2 regions of the Kitasatospora sp. NPDC092286 genome follow, and region 2 is predicted to be linked to the other one. Evidence: riboswitches for the same ligand, from Rfam matches in the RefSeq annotation. Region 2 holds a riboswitch; the other holds the start of a gene.
The links. Region 2 has a riboswitch for S-adenosylmethionine ahead of ACIQIB_RS29110 (aminotransferase class V-fold PLP-dependent enzyme). Riboswitches for the same ligand answer to the same signal wherever they lie in the genome.
Positions count from the first base shown of each region.

Region 1: linked by a shared signal. The riboswitch ahead of thrC (threonine synthase) and the one ahead of ACIQIB_RS29110 (aminotransferase class V-fold PLP-dependent enzyme) in region 2 are both predicted to bind S-adenosylmethionine.

Region 1 is NZ_JBIVRD010000006.1:71,083-80,682, forward strand. It holds gene nagA (N-acetylglucosamine-6-phosphate deacetylase) at 1-673, opposite strand, end outside; gene ACIQIB_RS08120 (ROK family protein) at 670-1,617, opposite strand; gene ACIQIB_RS08125 (extracellular solute-binding protein) at 1,935-3,206, shown strand; gene ACIQIB_RS08130 (cupin domain-containing protein) at 3,267-3,611, opposite strand; gene ACIQIB_RS08135 (DUF3263 domain-containing protein) at 3,724-3,951, shown strand; gene otsB (trehalose-phosphatase) at 4,042-4,872, shown strand; gene ACIQIB_RS08145 (trehalose-6-phosphate synthase) at 4,856-6,325, opposite strand; gene ACIQIB_RS08150 (glucosyl-3-phosphoglycerate synthase) at 6,366-7,406, opposite strand; SAM riboswitch class I at 7,571-7,703, shown strand; gene thrC (threonine synthase) at 7,721-9,007, shown strand; gene ACIQIB_RS08160 (ubiquitin-like small modifier protein 1) at 9,036-9,314, shown strand.
Region 2 is NZ_JBIVRD010000034.1:83,982-93,581, forward strand. It holds gene ACIQIB_RS29085 (NlpC/P60 family protein) at 1-752, opposite strand, end outside; gene ACIQIB_RS29090 (NYN domain-containing protein) at 954-2,363, opposite strand; gene ACIQIB_RS29095 (hypothetical protein) at 2,548-2,811, opposite strand; gene ACIQIB_RS29100 (rhomboid family intramembrane serine protease) at 3,014-3,796, shown strand; gene ACIQIB_RS29105 (Lrp/AsnC ligand binding domain-containing protein) at 3,838-4,119, shown strand; gene ACIQIB_RS29110 (aminotransferase class V-fold PLP-dependent enzyme) at 4,128-5,492, opposite strand; SAM riboswitch class IV at 5,544-5,661, opposite strand; gene trpD (anthranilate phosphoribosyltransferase) at 5,780-6,856, opposite strand; gene ACIQIB_RS29120 (hypothetical protein) at 6,985-7,410, opposite strand; gene ACIQIB_RS29125 (heme-copper oxidase subunit III) at 7,804-8,424, shown strand; gene ACIQIB_RS29130 (c-type cytochrome) at 8,612-9,421, shown strand; gene ACIQIB_RS29135 (Rieske 2Fe-2S domain-containing protein) at 9,430-9,600, shown strand, end outside.

The sequences.
Region 1 (9,600 bases), on a different contig from region 2:
TGGCGTTGAAGAGGTGGGTGGCGACGGTGGCGCCGGCCTCGATCGCCTCCAGGGTCTTGGCGTAGTCGGAGTCGGTGTGGCCGACGGCGGCGATCACACCGAGGTCGGCGAGCATCCGCACGGACTCCAGGCCGCCGGCCAGCTCCGGCGCCAGGGTGACCATCCTGGCGTGGCCGCGGGCGGCGTCGACCAGCTTGCGGACCAGCGCCGGGTCGGGGTCGCGCAGCAGGTCGGGGCGGTGGGCGCCGCAGCGGTTGTGCGAGATGAACGGGCCCTCGAAGTGGATGCCGGCCAGGACGCCGTCCTCGACCAGCTCGGAGAGCACGGAGGCCTGGCGGGCGACCTCGTCGATCTCACCGGTGACGGTGGACGCCATGGTGGTCGTGGTGCCGTGTTCCAGGTGGGTACGGGCGACCTTGAGGGCCTCCTCGGCGATGCCGGAGGTGTACGAGGCGCCGCCGCCGCCGTGGACGTGCAGGTCGACGAAGCCGGGGACGACGGTGTACCCGGTCAGGTTGAGGTCGCCGGGCTCGGCCGCGCCGCCGAAGCCGGCGATCAGCGGGCCGTCGATCGAGAGCCGGTCGCCCTCGACGACACCGCCGGGCAGGACGAGTCGGGCGCCGGCCAGTGCGGTACGCCGCGGCAGAGCCGCTGATTGAATCCGCGTGGTCACGCGGTCACCTCCATGGAGAGCAGGTCCCAGGCGAGCAGGCCCGCGCCCAGGGATGCGGCGGTGTCTTTGAGCATGGCCGGTACGACCTCGGGGGGCATCTGGAAGGTCAGCCGCTCGTTGACCGCCGCGCGCAGGGGAGTGAAGAGGGTGTCACCGGCCTCGGCCAGCCCGCCGCCGACGATCACCGTGGACGGGTCGAGCAGGCTCTGGGCGAGCACGATGCCGTCGGCGAGGGCGTCCACCGCGTGCTGCCAGACCGCGACGGCACGGTCGTCCCCGGCGTCCACCGCGACGGCGCAGGATGCCGCGTCGGCGTCGGGGTCACCGCAGGCCGCGGCCCAGGCCCGGGAGACGGCGGAGGCGGAGGCGAGCGTCTCCAGGCAGCCCCGGGCGCCGCAGCCGCACTGCGGGCCGCCCGGCCGGACCACCACATGGCCGATCTCGCCGCCGTAGCCGTGGGCTCCGGCCTCGATCCGGCCACCGATGCCGATGGCGCCGGCGATGCCGGTGCCCAGCGCGATGAACAGGAAGCGCTCGACGCCCCGGCCGGCGCCGAGCCGGCCCTCGGCGAGACCGCCCGAGCGCACGTCGTGGCCGAGCGCGACCGGCATGGGCGGGCCGCCCGGGCCGGCCAGGCGCTCGCCCAGCAGCTTGCGCAGGGGGAGGTCCCGCCAGCCGAGGTTGGCGGAGAAGACCGCGATACCGTTCCTCTCGTCGATCGTCCCCGGGACGGCGACGCCCGCCGCCAGCGGGGCGACGCCGAAACGGCTTCGGCCCTCGTCCGCCAGATCGGCGGCGAAGTCGAGGATGGCGGCGACGACGGCGTTCGTGCCGTGCTCCCGCCCGGTCGGTCGGCGTGCTTCGAACAGCACGGAGCCGTCCTGGGCGAGCAGCGCGGCCTTCATGCCGGTGCCGCCTACATCGAGTGCGATGACGTGCTTCACGGAGGACAGTTTCCCTTGGTCGGGTCGGAGAGGTCTAGTCCAGTTGTCGGATTGGTCTGGTCCAAAGTAGGTGAGCTTTGTCGCAGAACCATGTGGTGTGCGGCACTTTGCGCGTCCTGCTGCGGCTCGCCGCCATTGCGCATCGTGCAATGACCTCCGCACTTCGATAACTACCCGGCACGTACCGGCCAGAGGTGTGGACCACCGTGCGGTGGGTTTGACAGTGTTACGCCTCCCCCTGCCGGATTCCCCCGTCCGGCCGCTTTTCAGACAACTCCGACGTCCATCGGACTCCCCCCTCGAAGGCGGTACCCGCGTTGAACAGGCGCGCCCAGGTCCCCACCCGTCTGCTCGGCACCGCGCTGGCCGGAGCGCTGCTGCTCACCGGCTGCGGTGGGCAGGGCGACAGCACGGTCACCCTCAAGCTGGTCGCGGCCGACTACGGCGAGAGCGCGGAGACCAGCTCCAAGCCGTACTGGGACGACATCGCCCACCGCTTCGAGGCCGCCAACCCCGGGATCAAGGTCGATGTCGAGGTGGTCGGCTGGACCGACATCGGCAAGCGGGTCGACGACCTGATCGCCGCCGGCACGTCGCCCGACCTGCTGCAGACCGGCGGGTTCGCCGACCAGGCCGCCGCGGACCGGCTCTACCCGGCCACGGACGTGCTGTCCCTGGAGACCCAGGCCAACATGATGGATTCCTTCACGCACGCCGGGCAGATGCTCGGCACGCAGTACGGCATCCCGTTCGTCTCCTCCTCGCGGGTGCTGTTCTACAACAAGGCGGTCTTCCAGAAGGCCGGGATCAGCCAGCCGCCGGCCACCTGGAGCGAGCTCAAGCAGGACGCCGAGAAGATCAAGGCCAAGGTGCCGGGGGTCACCCCGTACGGCCTGCCGCTCGGCCCGGAGGAGGCCCCGGCCGAGTCGATGCTGTGGACGCTCAGCGGGGGCGGCAGCCTCTCCGACGACGTCGGCAACTACACCATCGACAGCCAGCAGAACCAGGCGACCTTCAGCTGGCTGCGCACCAACCTGGTCGACACCAAGCTCACCTACGCCGAGCCGGGCAAGATGAACCGCACGCCGGTGTTCACGGACTTCGCGGCGGGCAAGGTCGGCATGCTGAACGGGCACCCCACCCTGCTGCGGATGGCCGCCGCCGGGAAGATCGACTTCGGTACGGCGCCGATACCGAAGCGGGACGGGGTGGCCAAGACCGGCAGCCTCGGGGTCGCCGACTGGATGATGGCGTTCAAGGCCAACGGGCACAAGAACGAGATCAAGAAGTTCCTCTCCTTCGTGTACACCAAGGAGAACCAGCTGAAGTTCGACGAGACCTACAACCTGCTGCCGGTGACCCAGGACGCCTTCACCCAGATGACGACGGACGGCAAGCACGACGACCTGAAGCAGTTCGCGACGGGTCTGACGAACGCCAGCTTCTACCCGTTCGGGGATCCGGCGTGGACCGACGTCAGCAACCGGATCAAGGCGGGGATCGGGGAGGCCGTCACCGGCGACGCCAAGAAGGTGCTCGAGGGGCTGCAGGGGGCCGCGCTGAAGGAGGCCGCGCGGGTCCGGAAGTAGCCGGACCGGCGCGCGGGCCCCTCGGCGGCCACGGGCGTGGCGGGTGGTCGGAGCGCTCCGTCAGAGCGTGATGGCGTAGGCCTTGCGGAGGGTCTCGTGGACCGTCCAGGTGGTGCGGTCGCCGGCCCGGAGCACGGCGCAGTCGCCCGGGCCGACCTCCAGGGTCGGGCCGCCGTCGATCTCGATGGTGGCCCGGCCGCCGAGCACCACGAACAGCTCGTCGGCCTCGACGTCGGTGACCACCCCGGGGGTGATCTGCCAGATGCCGCGGAGCTGGCGGCCGTCGGGGGACTCCGAGAGGACCTTGCCGGAGACCTCGGGGGTGCCGGAGACGATCTGGGCCGGGTCCAGCGGGTCGGGTTCGAGCTCGGCGGTGGGGATGTGCAGGGCGAAGCTGGTGGTCATGCCAGCGACGGTAGCGGCGCGGGCGGGGAGCGCGGGGGCGCAGAGTGTGTCGGACCGGCGGGGGAGAATGACAGGTCGTAGCGGACCGGGGCGTCGGAGGCGGTGACGGGGCATGGGTGAGCTGACCGGGCGGGACCGGGCGGTGCTGGAGCTGGAGGGACGGCAGTGGCGCACGGCCGGGGCCAAGGAACGGGCGATCCGGGAGGAGCTGGGGCTCTCCAGCACGCGGTACTACCAGCTGTTGAACGGGCTGCTGGATCGGCCGGAGGCCCTGGCCCACGCGCCGGTGCTGGTGAACCGGTTGCGGCGGGTACGGGCGGCCCGGCGGGCGGCCCGGTAGCGGGTCGGCAGTGGGTCGGTAGCGGTCGGTGGCGGTCGGTAGCCGACCGCCGGCCGGGTGACGGCGCGGCCGCGTGGGTAGGGTCCGGGCATGGTCTTCAAGGAGATTCCGCAGCCGGACACGGACGCCGGGCGCACGGGGCTGGAGGCGGTGCTCGCCTCGCCCGGGGACGCGGTGGTCGCCCTCGACTTCGACGGGACGCTGGCACCGATCGTGGCCGATCCGAGCCTGGCGCGCGCGCATCCGGGCGTGGCGGGGGCGCTGCGGGGGCTGGCCCCGCACGTCGGCTCGATCGTGGTGGTGACGGGCCGGCCGGCCGCGCTGGCGGTCGAGTACGGCGGGTTGGCGGCGGTCGACGGGCTGGTGGTGCTGGGGCACTACGGCGCCGAGCGCTGGGAGGCCGGAGAGGTCACGGCGCCGCCGGTGCACCCGGGGGTGGCGGGGGTGCGGACGGCGCTGCCGGACGTGCTGGCGGGGGCCGGGGCGCCGGCCGGGACCTGGGTGGAGGACAAGGGCCGCTCGCTGGCGGTGCACACCCGGCGCACCGGGGCACCGGAGGAGGCGTTCGAACTGCTGCGGGCACCGGTGGCGGCCCTGGCCGCCGAGTACGGGCTGGTGGTGGAGCCGGGCCGGCTGGTGCTGGAGCTGCGGCCACCGGGGGTGGACAAGGGCGCCGCGCTGACCGGCTTCCTGCGGGAGCGGGCCGCCCGGTCGGTGCTGTACGCCGGGGACGATCTGGGCGATGTGGCGGCCTACGCGGCGGTGGAGAAGCTGCGCGGGGAGGGGCTGGCCGGGCTGCTGGTGTGCAGCGGGACGACCGTCCGCGAGCTCGCCGACCGGGCCGACCTGGTGGTCCCGGGCCCGGCCGGCGTGGTGGAGCTGCTGGCGGCGCTGGGGGAGGAGCTCAGCCGAGCGCGTTGAGCTGGTCGAGGAACCACTGCTGGGGCGGCAGGGCGGTCGCGGCGGCGGCGAGGCGCTTGGTGCGGTCGGCGCGTTCGTCGGCGGGCATGGTGAGCCCGGCGTGCAGGGCGTCGGCGGTGGCGATGATGTCGTACGGGTTGACGGTGATCGCGTCGTCGGCGAGTTCGGCGTACGCGCCGGCCTCGCGGGAGAGGACCAGGGCGCAGCCGTGGTCGGAGACCACCGGGACCTCCTTGGCGACCAGGTTCATGCCGTCCCGGATCGGGTTGACGAGGGCCACGTCGGCCAGCCGGTAGGCGGCCAGGGAACGCGGGAAGTCGTCGTCGACGTGCAGGATCAGCGGCTGCCAGGTGGGGGTGGCGAACTCGTCGTTGATCTCCTGGGCCAGCCGCCGGACCTCGGCGGTGTAGGCCCGGTACTCGGCGAGGTCGGTGCGCGAGGGGTAGGCGAAGGCGACGTGCACGACCCGGTCGTGCCACTCGGGGCGGGTGCGCAGCAGGTGCCGGTAGGCGAGCAGGCCGCGGACGATGTTCTTGCTCAGTTCGGTGCGGTCCACCCGGACGACGGTGCGCCGGCCGCCGACGGCCTCACGGAGGGCGGCGAGGCGCTCGTCGACGTCCGGGCGGTGGGCGCGGTCGCGCAGGAAGTCGGCGTCGGCGCCGAGGCCGTGGACGCCGAGGAACGTGGTGCGGCCGTCGTGGGTGACCGTGAGGGCGGTCCGGTCGACGGTGGCGCCGAGCAGCGCCTCGCAGCAGTCGGCGAAGGCCAGGGCCCAGCGGCGGGTGAGGAAGCCGGCCCGGTCGGCGCCGAGGATCCCGGTGAGGACGGCGGCCGCGACATCGTCGGGCAGCAGCCGGAAGTACTCGGGCGGGGCCCACGGGGTGTGCGAGAAGTGGCCGATCCGCAGGTCGGGTCGGGCCGCGCGGAGCAGGGCGGGGACGAGGGACAGGTGGTAGTCCTGCACCAGGACCGCGGCGCCGGGGGCCGCCTCGGCGGCGAGGGCGTCGGCGAAGGCGGCGTTGTAGGCCAGGTAGGCCTGCCACTCGGTGCGGAAGCCGGCGTCGAAGGCGGGGGCGGTGGGGGTGGCGTACAGCAGGTGGTGGACGAACCAGAGGGTGGAGTTGGCGACCCCGTTGTAGGCCCGGGCGAAGGTCTCCGGATCTATGTCCAGCATCCGGACGGCCTGTCCGCCGACGTCGTGGCCGGCCAGGTCGAGGCGGCCGTGCGGGGCCTCCGCGGCGGCCCGGCGGTCGGCGTCGCCGAGGGCGGCGCAGACCCAGACGGCGCTGGGGTCGGCGATGGCGGAGAGCCCGGAGACCAGGCCGCCGCCGCCCCGGCGGAGGGTCAGCGTGTCGTCGTCCGCGGTGCTGAACGACACCGGTCCCCGGTTGGAGGCCACCAGTACGGGGGCGGTGCCGGTCGGACTCGAACGTTCGGTCGTGAGATCGCCCATGGTTGGTACGTTGCCGGGGGCCAGGGTCGGCAAACCCCGGTCAGTGCGGCAGGTGGCGGCTCACGTACTCGGGGACGGTGTGCATCGGGGGCCGTTCCAGGCCGGTGACCGGGTGGGTGTGGGCGGTGAAGGCACGGGTTTCCGGGTCGCGGGTGAACTGGGTGAGCAGCGGGTGCACCAGGTCGGCGGAGGCCTTGAGGCGGTGGGTGCGGTCGAGGCGTTCCAGGGCCGTGCGGTAGATGGTGGCGGCCATCCGGCCGAGCGCCTGGCCGTCCTGGTGGCGGTGGTGGCGCACGCCCACGTCCACCTGGGCCAGGGCGTCCAGACCGGCGGTCTCCAGGGCGTCGACCAGCAGGCCGAGCTCGACGCCGTAGCCGGTCGGGAACGGCAGCCGTTCGAGGAGCGAGCGGCGGGCCGCGTACTCGCCGCCGAGGGGCTGGACGAAGCCGGCCAGCTCCGGCCAGTGCAGGTTGAGCAGCGGGCGGGCGACCAGCTCGGTGACCCGGCCGCCGCCGGAGGGGACGACCGCGCCGCCCGCGTCGGACGGGCCGCTCGACGGCACTTCGAGCGGCCGGTCGTACATGGCCTTGACCAGCTGGATGTCGGGTTCGGTGAGCAGCGGGCCGATGATGCCGGAGACGAAGGCCGGGTCGAACTCGCGCAGGTCGGCGTCGACGAAGCAGACGATCTCGCCGCTGGTGACCAGCAGGGAGCGCCAGAGCACCTCGCCCTTGCCGGGGGCGGCGGGCAGCCGGGGCAGGATGTCGTCACGGTGCACCACCCGGGCGCCGGCCCCGGCGGCGACCGCGGCGGTGGCGTCGGTGGAGCCGGAGTCGACCACGACGAGTTCGTCGACCAGCGGGAGGCGCTCCATCAGCTCGCGGCGGACGGTGCGGACGATGTCGCCGACGGTGGCCTCCTCGTCCAGCGCGGGCAGGACCACGCTGACGGTGCCCGCCCGGCCCGCCGCCCGTTTGGCGTCCAGCAGCGTGCCGACCGGGCGGTCGGCCGCGCTCCAGGAGCGGCGGCGCAGCCAGGACGCCGCCTGCGGAAGGAGCGCGGGGGTCGGTTCGGCGGGCACGGGTCTCTCCTCGGCGGGTTCGGGTGGGACGGGTTCGGACGGGACGGGGCATCTCGCGTGGCGGACGGTCCCGTTCGGGGTTGACGCCTTCGGATACAGTCTTCGTACAGCGATCGGACCTTCGCACGCCGGGGTCACCGCTGAGCAGGACCACAACTTCACAGAGCTCATCCAGAGGGACTGAGGGAACGGCCCGTTGACGTCCCGGCAACCTTCTCGCGCGGCTGTCGTACAGGCCCGGCGGGACAGGTGCCAATTCCGGCCTGTGGCGCGACCGCGTCACGGGGAAGATGAGGAGAGAGGCCTCCGCCATCATGGCTATCGACACCGCCGCACCCGCATCCCTCACCGTTGACCTCGGCCCCGCCGCCGCGCTGTCCTGTCGGGAGTGCGGCACCCGCTTTCCGCTCGGTCCGAGCTTCGCCTGCCTGGAGTGCTTCGGGCCGCTGGAGATCGCGTACGACTTCGGCGGCGAGGCCGCGGAGGACCTGCGCAAGCGGATCGAGGCCGGCCCGGCGTCGATCTGGCGCTACGCCCCGCTGCTGCCCGTTCCGGCCGATGTCGCCGGGAAGCCCAACCTGAACCCGGGCTGGACCCCGCTGGTGAAGGCCGACAACCTGGGCCGTGAGCTGGGCTTCACCGCTCAGCTGCACATCAAGGACGACTCGGGCAACCCCACCCACTCGTTCAAGGACCGCGTGGTGGCCTGCGCCATCGAGGCGGCCCGCGCGTTCGGCTTCACCACGCTGTCCTGCTCGTCCACCGGCAACCTGGCCGGCGCGGTCGGTGCGGCGGCGGCCCGGGCCGGATTCAAGTCCTGCGTGTTCATCCCGCACGACCTGGAGCAGGGCAAGGTCGTGATGGCCGGGGTCTACGGCGGCGAGCTGGTCGGCATCGAGGGCAACTACGACGACGTCAACCGCTTCTGTTCGGAGCTGATCGGCGACCCGGCCGGCGAGGGCTGGGGCTTCGTGAACGTCAACCTCCGCCCGTACTACGGCGAGGGCTCCAAGACGCTGGCGTACGAGATCTGCGAGCAGCTCGGCTGGCGGCTGCCGGAGCAGATCGTCATCCCGATCGCCTCGGGCTCCCAGCTCACCAAGATCGACAAGGGGCTGCAGGAGCTGATCAGGCTCGGTCTGGTCGAGGACCGGCCGTACCGGATCTTCGGGGCGCAGGCGGCCGGCTGCTCGCCGGTGTCGGCCGCGTTCAAGGCCGGCCGGGACGTGATCCGCCCGGTCAAGCCGGACACCATCGCCAAGTCGCTGGCGATCGGCAACCCGGCCGACGGCCCGTACGTGCTGGACATCGCCCGCCGCACCGGCGGCGCGGTCGAGGACGTCACCGACGCCGAGGTGGTGGCCGCGATCAAGCTGCTGGCCCGCACCGAGGGCATCTTCGCCGAGACCGCGGGCGGGGTGACCGTCGGCGTGCTGAAGAAGCTCGTCGAGACCGGGCAGCTGGACCCGGCCAAGGAGACCGTCGCGATCAACACCGGCGACGGCCTGAAGACCCTGGACGCCGTCTCCGACTCCGGCATGACCACCGTCATCCGCCCGACGCTGGAGTCCTTCCGCGACGCCGGCCTCGCCTCCGCCTGACCACCACCCCGCTAGGAGAGCCCCCGCCATGAGCGCCAACGTCCGCATTCCCACCATCCTGCGCACCTACACCGGCGGCTCCGCCGAGGTCGCCGCCGAGGGTGCCACCCTGGGCGATGTCATCGCCGACCTCGACAAGAACCACCCGGGCATCGCCGCCCGCGTCCTGGACGACGCCGGCAAGCTGCGCCGCTTCGTGAACGTCTACGTCAACGACGACGACGTGCGGTTCGCGGAGGGGCTGGCGACCGAGATCAAGGACGGCGCGAGCGTGTCGATCATCCCGGCGGTGGCCGGCGGCTGCTGAGCCCGTCCGCCGCTCTTCCCGGCCGGCCGTTCCCGCGTACGGAATTCCGAATTCCGTACGCGGGGGCGGCCGGCCGCATTTCGGCGGGAATATTTCCGGGTCCAGTCGGAGTAGAGTGTCGCTCGGCTGGGAACAGGGCTCCCCTTCCCCTTTCACCGGCGCCCGAATCCGGCTGAACCCGTATCGCCGGTGACCGTCCGGCCGCTGAGACCGGCGCCGCGCGCACGGCCGTGAAACATGTCAGGCAGATGTCAGAATTCTCAAGGGGATTTGAGTAATTCGTCCG
Region 2 (9,600 bases):
CCCCAGACGTACGGCGAGCCCTGCTTGCTCATCGCCTTGGCGACGGCCACCCCGGCGTACCCGCCGGCCTGCGGCAGGCTGCTCAGGTCGGTGCGCTCGCTGCCGCGCGAGGCCCGGTCGTCCTGCTGCTGCTGCGCCTTCAGGGCGGCCCGGTCGGCCGCGCTGAGCGAGTTCAGCAGCGTCTGGGCCTCCTTGAGCTTCTGGTTGACGTCCGCCTTGGCCTGGTTCAGATCCTTGGTGGTGCTGTCCAGGGAGGCGAGGACGGCGGCCGCCTCGGCCTTCTGCTGGTCCAGGCGGCGCTGCTGGTCCTGCAGGCCCTTGAGCGCCTCGGACTGGCTGGAGCTGGCCTGCTGGACGCTGGAGGCCTTGTCCAGGTAACCCGACGGGTCGGAGGAGAGCATCAGCTGCACGGACGGGTCGATGCCGCCGGTGCGGTACTGCTCGCCCGCCACCTCGGCCAGCCCGGCCTGAAGCTGCGTCATCTGGTCCTGGCCGCGGGCCACCTGGTCCTGGAGCTGGTCCGCCTGCTTGCGCAGCTGGTCGGCCCGCTCCTTGGCGCCGTTGTACTTCTCGGCCGCCTGCTCCTGCTCCTCGTTCAGCTGGTCGATCTGCGCCTTCACGTCCTCCTTCTTGGGGGAGGGCGCGGCGTGGGCGCCGACCTGGGCGGAGAGGGCGACCGCGGTCGCAGCGGCAGCGGTGAGCACGGAGACCCGCGCGCGGCTCGGCTGCTTGGGACGGCGGTGGGAGGCCAAAGTGATCGGTTCCTTCTTCCAACGGACTCACCCGTTTGAGTGAGGATCCGGAAAATAGGTTTGACGCCAGACCCTAGTGAAGATCCACGCTTTCCGCCACTCCCCCGATGGCGTGAACCTCCACCGGCGGCCTGACTTCACGGGATCCACACACTGCCGCAAACCGGGCGCTGACCAGCGGTCACTCCGGTCCCTCCGGCATCAGGGCCGGGCCAGCCGGTTCAGCAGCAGGACGGAGGCGACGGGGCGCGCGCCCGCCTTGCGCACGCCCTCCGCGACCTCCCGGTCGGTGGAGACCACCACCACCGGACGGCCCTGCGGCTCGGCCCGCACCAGACGGCGGATCAGCTCGTCCGCCGTCTCCCCGGTCCGGCTGAAGCGCACCCGCACCCCGCGCGGCGGCGCCATGATCACCGGCACGTCCAGGTCCTGCCCGTCGAACACACAGGTGACCTCCGCCTGGGTGCGCTGGGCCAGCATCGCCAGCCCGCCCAGCAACCGGATCCGCTGCTGCTCCAGCGGCAGCGCCGGATAACCGGTCTTGGTCACGTTGTAGCCGTCCACCACCAGATGCACCTGCGGGATCGCCAGCAGCTGGTCCAGCAGCGCCGGATCGTCCTCCGCCAGCCCGCGCCGGGCCACGTCGTGCGGCGAGGCCGAGCCCGGCACCACCGCCTCCACCAGGTCCGCCGGGCGGATCTGGGAGACCGGCAGCGCCAGCTCCCGCTGCAGGCCCTGCGCCGACTGCAGCACGGTGTCCAGCAGCAGCCGCAGCCGCATGTCCTCGACGCTGCGCCCCTCGCGGGCCGAACGGCGGCCCTGCTCGGCGGCGGTCTCCAGTTCGGAGATCCGGTGCCGCAGCCGCCGGGCCTCGCTCTCACCCGCGCTGCGCTCGGCGGCCGCCTGCGTCCTCAGCGCCTCCAGCTCGGCGGTGACCCGGCGGGTCTCCGCCTGCGCCCGGCGGGTGTCGCTCTCCAGCGACCGCACCTTCTTGCGCAGCGACTCGGCCTCCTTGCGGACGTCCTCCGACTCGGCCCGCTGCCGCTCCAGGTCCGCCCGGGCGGAGGCCCGTACCTCCGCCAGCTCCGCCTGCAGCTTCTCCGCCAGCCGGGCCGCCTCGGCGGCGGCGCCCTCGGCGCCGGCCCGCTCGGCCTGCTCCCCCGCCTCGGCGACCAGCCGGCTCCAGCCCGCCGACCGCACCAGATAGGCGGCGGCCGCCACGTCCATCGGGTCGGCGGCGCCGGGCACATGGCCCGCCTCCAGCGCCTTCACCAGGTCCGGCTGGCCCAGCCGCAGCCGCTCCGCTATCCGGAGCCGGAAGGCCGGCTCCGACTCCAGTGCGGCGGCCAGCGCGGTGGCCGCGTACTTGGCCCGCCGGGCCGGCGTGAACTTGGCGTACTGCCGCAGGCTCTGCGGCAGTTCGGCGGGCGGCAGCCCCCCGAGCGCGTCGGCGGCGAGGCCCACCACCCGGCGGCGCACACCCTCGGGCAGCGGCCGGTCGAGCGTCTCGACGGCCCGGTCTGCCGCCGGCTCGTCACCGCCCGACTCCTCGGCGGGGGCCCCGGTACCGGACGGGGCGGCCTCGGCCGCGTCCGGCGCCTGCCCGTCCACAGCGGGCTGCCGCCCCTGCGGCCCGGCGGGCTCCTTCGCTGCGTCCACCACGTCCTCGGCTCCGATCCTCGTCCAGCGGGGTACGGCCCGCGGCCGTCGCCCTCGTCGTCACGCTCCGTGCGTTCTGTCTGTATTGTCCCCGTGCGGTGAACGGCCGCGCACCGTCCACCCCACGGACCGGGCGTCAGCCCTGCTCAGCGGCGGCCTCTCCGGCCTCGGCCCCGGGACGGGCCACCAGTTCGACCTGGTCCACCGCGTTGCACCAGCGGCAGCGCACCGACTCGATGGTCTCGCTGAGCACCTCGGTCTCCTCCACCTTGGACTCGCCGGCCAGGTCGAAGTGCAGGTACTCGGTCACCCGGGCGGAGCGGGTCACGTCGAAGCGGGTCAGGTTGCCGCACAGGGTGCAGCGCCAGCGCGTCTCAGCGGTCAGGGCGGGGACGGTCATCGGGGGTCCTCTCGGGTGGTCCCTGGGTGGGCTCAGGCGCTCCCCCCGGAGCCCCGGCGTCGGCGGCGGGAGGCGGGAATGCCCGCCCCAAGCCTATTGCCTGAGGCAACCGTCCCGACCACCGGTCGCGGCGATCGGGACGGTAGCCCACCTGCCGTACAGCGCGGTGTCGCCCGCGCCGGGCGGAGGGATGCTTGGCCGCATGGCGATCACGGTCCTCGACCACACCGGCGCACGCGGCGGGCCCCCGGCCGCGCCCGCCCCGGCCGTCACCTACGCCCTGATCGCGCTCAACACGGTGGTCTTCCTGCTCGGCCCGGCCGCCGGGCTCAACCCGCTCTACGGCCGCGGCCAGGCCAGGGTCTGCGCGGAGCAGCGGTACGAGCAGCGCTGGGGCGCGGTACCGGCCGAGCTGCTGGCCGGCCGCCCGCTGACCGCCGGACAGCTGGCCGAGGCCCCCGACCCGGCGCCCGGCTGCCCGGCCGCCCCGACCCCGGGCAAACACCCGGCCCTGTCCGTGCTCAGCGCGCTCTTCCTGCACGCCGGCTGGCTGCACCTGCTGGGCAACCTGCTCTTCCTCTACGTCTTCGGCCCCACCGTGGAGAAGCGGATGGGCCGGGCCCGCTTCGCCGTCTTCTATCTGGCGGCCGGCAGCCTGGCCACCTACGGCTTCGCACTGGCCCAGGCGCACTCGCCCGGCTCGACCACGGTGCTGATCGGCGCCTCGGGGGCGATCTCGGCGGCGCTGGGCTGCTATCTGCGGCTCCACCCGCGGGCCCGGGTGACCACGCTCGTCCCGCTGCTGCTCTTCCTGCCGCTGCGGTTCCCGGCCTGGCTGGTGCTCGGGCTCTGGTTCGCCCTGCAGTGGTGGTCGGTCCACTCGGCCGGCCCCGGCGTCGCCTACCTGGTCCATGTCATCGGGTTCTCGGCCGGCTTCCTGTACGCCTGCACACCGGCCGGCCGCCCCCCGCGACGGCCCGTCTGACGCCCGATACCCTGGCGGCACCCCACAAAGGAGCCCGAACAGTGATCACCGCCATCGTCCTGATCAAGACCAGCGTCGACCGCATCCCGGAGATCGCCGAGGCGATCGCGGCCATCGAAGGCGTCAGCGAGGTCTACTCGGTCACCGGCGGCTACGACCTGGTGGCGATGGTGCGGGTGCGGCGGCACGACGACCTGGCCGAGGTCATCCCCGGCCGGCTGAACAAGGTCCCGGGGGTGGCCCACACCGAGACCCAGATCGCCTTCCGCACCTACTCCCAGCACGACCTGGAAGCCGCCTTCGCCCTCGGCCTGGACGAATAGCGGGACGATCAGCCCGCGCGGCGCGTGTCCGCGACGCAGCGGCCGCCCTCGTTGCGGTAGTTCCAGGCCGCCCCGTCCGTGACCAGCTCGCGGACGGCGGTCAGAAAGCGGTCGATGTGCTCGTCCGGGGTGCCGGCGCCGAAGCTGACCCGGATCGCGTTGAGGCTTCGCTCGCCCGGCAGCGACGGCTCGGGCGCACCGCACTCGGACGGCGCGACGTCCTCGTCGCCGAGCAGGGTGCGGACCAGCGGGTGCGCGCAGAACAGGCCGTCCCGCACGCCGATGCCGTACTCGGCGGAGAGCGCGGCCGAGAAGTGCGAGCTGTTCCAGCCCTGGACCACGAAGGAGAGCACGCCCACCCGGGCCGAGTCGGCGCCGAACAGGTTCAGCACCTTCACCTGCGGGACGTCCGCCAGGCCCGCCTTCAGCCGGGCGATCAGCTGCTGCTCCCGGGCCTCCAGCGCGTCGAAACCGGCCTCGGTCAGCGCCCGGCAGGCCGAGGCGATGGAGTAGACACCGATCACGTTCGGCGAACCGGCCTCGTGGCGGGCCGGGCCGGTGTGCCACTGGACGGCCACCGAGCCGTCGGCCTCCCGGGCCACGGTCCGGGTGGCACCGCCGCCGGCCAGGTACGGCTCTGCCGCGTCCAGCCAGTCGGCTCGGCCGGCCAGCACCCCGGCGCCGAACGGCGCGTACAGCTTGTGGCCGGAGAAGGCGATCCAGTCCACGCCCAGCTCGCGCACCGAGACCCGGTGGTGCGGGGCGAGCTGGGCGGCGTCCAGCACCACCCGGGCGCCGTGCCGGTGGGCGGTCGCGGTGAGCTCGGCGACCGGCCACAGCTCACCGGTGACGTTGGAGGCGCCGGTGACACAGAGCAGCTTGGGGCCCTCGGGCGCCTCGGCCAGCGCGGCGTCCAGGGCGGCGACCGCCTCGGCGTGCGAGCGCGGGGCGCGCAGGTAGCTGACCGCCAGGCCGGCGTGGCGCCAGGGCAGCAGCGAGGCGTGGTGCTCGGTCTCGAAGGCGAACACCCGGGTGCCGACCGGGACGGCCCCGGCGAGCAGGTTGAGCGAGTCGGTGGTGGCCCGGGTGAAGACCACCTGGTCACCCTCGCGCAGGTCGAGGAACTCGCCGACGGTGCGGCGGCTCTGCTCGAACAGGTCGGTGGAGAGCTGGGAGAGGTAGCCGGCGCCGCGGTGCACGCTACCGTAGTAGGGGGCGTAGGCGGCGACGTCGTCCCAGACCCGCTGGAGCGCCGGGGAGCTGGCCGCGTAGTCGAGCGCCGCGTAGGTGACCTTCTCGCCACTGACCAGCGGGACCTGAACGTCCTGACCGAGGACGGCGAGCGGGGCGCAGATTTCGGTGGAGAGGGACATGGGAATGCACTCCTTCTGGGTCCAGGACCCCGGGAGTGCGTGTCGTCCGGGTGTCCGCGCTTGCCACCCGGACGGTTTGCCGCGTGACCCGGTCCTCACCCAGGGCACCCCGCCACGGACGGAGGGTTGCCGGACAGCCAGCTGGGGCTTTGCGCTGTCACTCATGACCTGGCGAAGACTCTAGGTCGCGCCCGCCGGGCGGTCAAACACGGTTTCACCATCCGGACACCCCGCGAAGACGCCGAAGGGCCGGTGGCGACCCGCCGCCACCGGCCCCAACTTCCTTCTCACGCCCGGGCGGTGGCCTCCGACCAGCGCTTCAGGACGTCCTGCGCCGCGCCCGAGTCGATGGCCTCGGCGGCCCGCTCGATCCCGGCCGCCAGCTGCTCGGCGAGCGGGGCACCGGTCAGCTCCAGCGCCACCAGCGCGGCCGCCGTGTTGAGCAGGACGGCGTCCCGCACCGGCCCGCGCTCCCCCGCCAGCAGCCGACGGGCGACCTCCGCGTTGTACGCCGCGTCCGCCCCGCGCAGCGCCTCGATGCCGACCAGTTCGATGCCGACCTGGCGCGGGTCGAAGGACTCCTCGGTGACGACACCGTCGCGCACGATCCAGACCTGCGAGGTGGTGGAGATGGTCAGCTCGTCCAGACCGTCGTCGCCCCGGAAGACCAGGGCGTTCGAGCCGCGCTGCGCCAGCACCCCGGCGATCAGCCCGGCCAGCCGGGTGTCGAAGCAGCCGATCGCGTGCGAGGTCACCCTGGCCGGGTTGGTCAGCGGGCCGAGGATGTTGAACGCCGTCGGCACCCCGAGGTCGCGCCGCGCCGGGGCGGCGTGCCGCATCGCCGGGTGGAACTTGGCGGCGAAACAGAAGGTGAGCCCGACCTCCTCCGCCACCTCGGCGACCCGGCGCGCGGAGAGGTCGAGGCCGATGCCGAGCTTCTCCAGCACGTCGGAGGAGCCGCTGGCCGAGGAGGAGGCCCGGTTGCCGTGCTTCACCACCTTGGCGCCGGCCGCGGCCGCGACGATCGCCGACATGGTGGAGATGTTGACGGTCTTGGCGCGGTCGCCGCCGGTGCCGACGATGTCGACGGCCGGGCCGGGGATGTCCAGCGGCTCGGCGTGCGCGTACATCGAGTCCACCAGGCCGGAGATCTCGTCGACCGTCTCGCCCTTGGCCCGCAGCGCCACCATGAAGCCGGCCACCTGGACCGGGGAGGCCTCGCCGCTCATGATCCGGTCCATCGCCCAGGCGGTGGCCGACCGGCTCAGGTGCTCGCCCCTCAGCAGCGCCGACAGGATGTCCGGCCAGGTGCGGACCACCTGCGCGGGGTCGTTGCCGCCGTTCGCAGGGTGCACGTTCACCATGGCTGACTCCAGCTCTTGTCGGTTCCCCGGGGTCGGGGACATCCGTAGGAATGGAATCAGCCTATCGAGCGGCGAGGTCCCCCGGTCCGCCCCGGCACCCGCCTTCTCTAGGAGTGAGACGGCACCGCTCAGCGGGCGACCGGCGCCCGCTTCTCCAGCCGGGCGCGGAGCAGGGTGGCGGCGGACTCCGCCAGCGCCACCGGGTCCACCGGGCGGGAGATCGCCGCGTCCGCCCGGCTCCAGGCGGCGAGCCAGGAGTCCTGCGGCCGTCCGATCAGCACCAGCACCGGCGGGCAGCCGTAGATCTCGTCCTTCAGCTGCCGCCCGAGGCCGAGCCCGCCGACCGGCACCGCCTCGCCGTCCAGGACGCAGAGGTCCACCCCGCCCTTCTCCAGCGCCTTGAGCACGGCAGGGGTCGTCGCGCACTCCAGGTAGGACAGCTCCGGCAGATCCTCGGCGGGCCGGCGGCCGAGCGCCGTCAGCACCTGCTCGCGGGTGTTGCGGTCGTGGCTGTAGACGAGAACGGTGAGCGTCTCGTCGGTCTTGTACGCCATGGGCCCTGCTCCCTCAAGTGTGATCCGGACCACGTTCGCCTGATCCGGATGCTACTCCCGATCACCTGCCGCCGGTCCCTGCCGCGCGATCCCTTCTCAAGCCGCCGCGCCCACGACTCACCCAGTCGGAGGACGGCCCGTCACCCCAGACCTCGCAGTCACCCGTACGGTCGACACGGCGGCCCCTCCTTTACTCCCCACCCACCCCCGAACCATGCAGCGACACGCAGGGCAACAGGGTCGAAGGGGCCTTCGAAGAACCGTCAGAAAAGGGACACGCCGCTGCTCAGCCGCCATCCGGACGCCCCGTCGGCCCCCGGGGGGGCATACCGCACGCACCGGACACTCCGAGGGACACCCCCCGGCGTGAAGACGGAATAAGGGACCGACATAATGTCCGTCGTGGCGACAGCAACAGCAGTAGAAACCGGGCACGCGCACGGATCGGTCAACCGGCCGAACATGGTCAGCGTCGGAACGATCGTCTGGCTCAGTTCCGAGTTGATGTTCTTCGCGGCCCTCTTCGCGATGTACTTCACGCTCCGCTCCGTCAAGGGAGCCGAGTTCTGGAGCGAGAAGGCGCACGCCCTCAACGTGCCCTTCTCCTCGGTCAACACCACGATCCTGGTGCTCTCCTCGCTGACCTGCCAGCTCGGCGTGTTCGCCGCCGAGCGCGGGGACGTGAAGAAGCTCCGCTCGTGGTTCGTCATCACCTTCGTGATGGGCGCGATCTTCATCGGCGGCCAGATCTTCGAGTACACCGAGCTGGTCAAGAAGGACGGCCTCTCGCTGTCCTCGGACCCGTACGGCACGGTGTTCTACCTGACCACCGGCTTCCACGGTCTGCACGTGACGGGTGGTCTGATCGCCTTCCTGCTGGTCCTGGGACGGACGTACGCAGCCAAGCGCTTCACGCACGAGCAGGCCACCGCAGCCATCGTGGTGTCGTACTACTGGCACTTCGTCGATGTCGTGTGGATCGGCCTGTTCGCGACCATCTACCTGATCAAGTAACCAGCTGATCAGGTCACTGGCCACCGGCTCCGGTCCCCGCCCTCACCGGCGACGGGCCTCTTTGCCGGTGCCGACGCTCCCACCGACCGACCGCGCGCGCAGCCCTAGAACAGGCAGCCTCGTGCCGGCCAGACCGGCCGCCGGGTGCACCCACCAGTCGACCAGATCCTGACACCGGGGTTATTCCGTGAAAAAGCTCTCCGCACGACGGCGCCACCCATTGGCGGCGCTGGTCGTCCTACTTCTCGCCCTGGCGGCAACCGGGGGGCTGTACGCCGCGTTCGCGCCCGCCGACAAGGCGCAGGCCGACGTCGCCGCGCAGTCGCTCGCGATCGATGAGGGCAAGAAGCTCTTCGCCGTGGGCTGCTCCTCCTGCCACGGCCTGAACGGTCAGGGCAGCAGCGACGGTCCCAGCCTGGTCGGCGTCGGCTCCGCCGCGGTCGACTTCCAGGTCGGCACCGGCCGCATGCCGGCCCAGCAGCCCGGCGCCCAGGTGCCGCGCAAGAAGAACATCTACTCGCAGTCGGAGATCGACCAGCTGGCCGCCTTCGTGGCCTCGCTCGGCCCCGGCCCGGTGCGGCCGGACCCGGAGCAGTACACCTCGACCAACCCGGACGACGTGTCCAAGGGTGGCGAGCTGTTCCGCACCAACTGCGCCCAGTGCCACAACTTCGCCGGTCAGGGCGGTGCCCTGACCCAGGGCAAGTACGCCCCGTCGCTGGAGGGCGTGGACGCCAAGCACATCTACGAGGCCATGCAGACCGGCCCGCAGAACATGCCGTCGTTCCCGGACACCACCATGCCCGAGGAGCAGAAGAAGCAGATCGTGGCCTTCGTTCGCCACGCCACCAACGATGAGCCCAACCCCGGCGGTCTCACGCTCGGCAGCCTCGGTCCGGTGACCGAGGGCCTGTTCGGCTGGATCTTCGGTCTCGGCGCGCTCATCGCGGTCGCGATCTGGGTCGCCGCCCACACCACCAAGGCCAAGAAGTCATGAGCCACGACATGTCAGAAGAGAAGCTGCCGGAGCCGCACGGCTCCGCCGGGCACCACGAGGTGGCCGCCCACGGCGACCCGTTCGCCGACCCGGGCCTGCCGGCCCACGAACCCCGCCGGACCGACATCGACGAGCGGGCCGCCAAGCGCGCCGAGCGCCAGGTCTCGCTGATGTTCGTG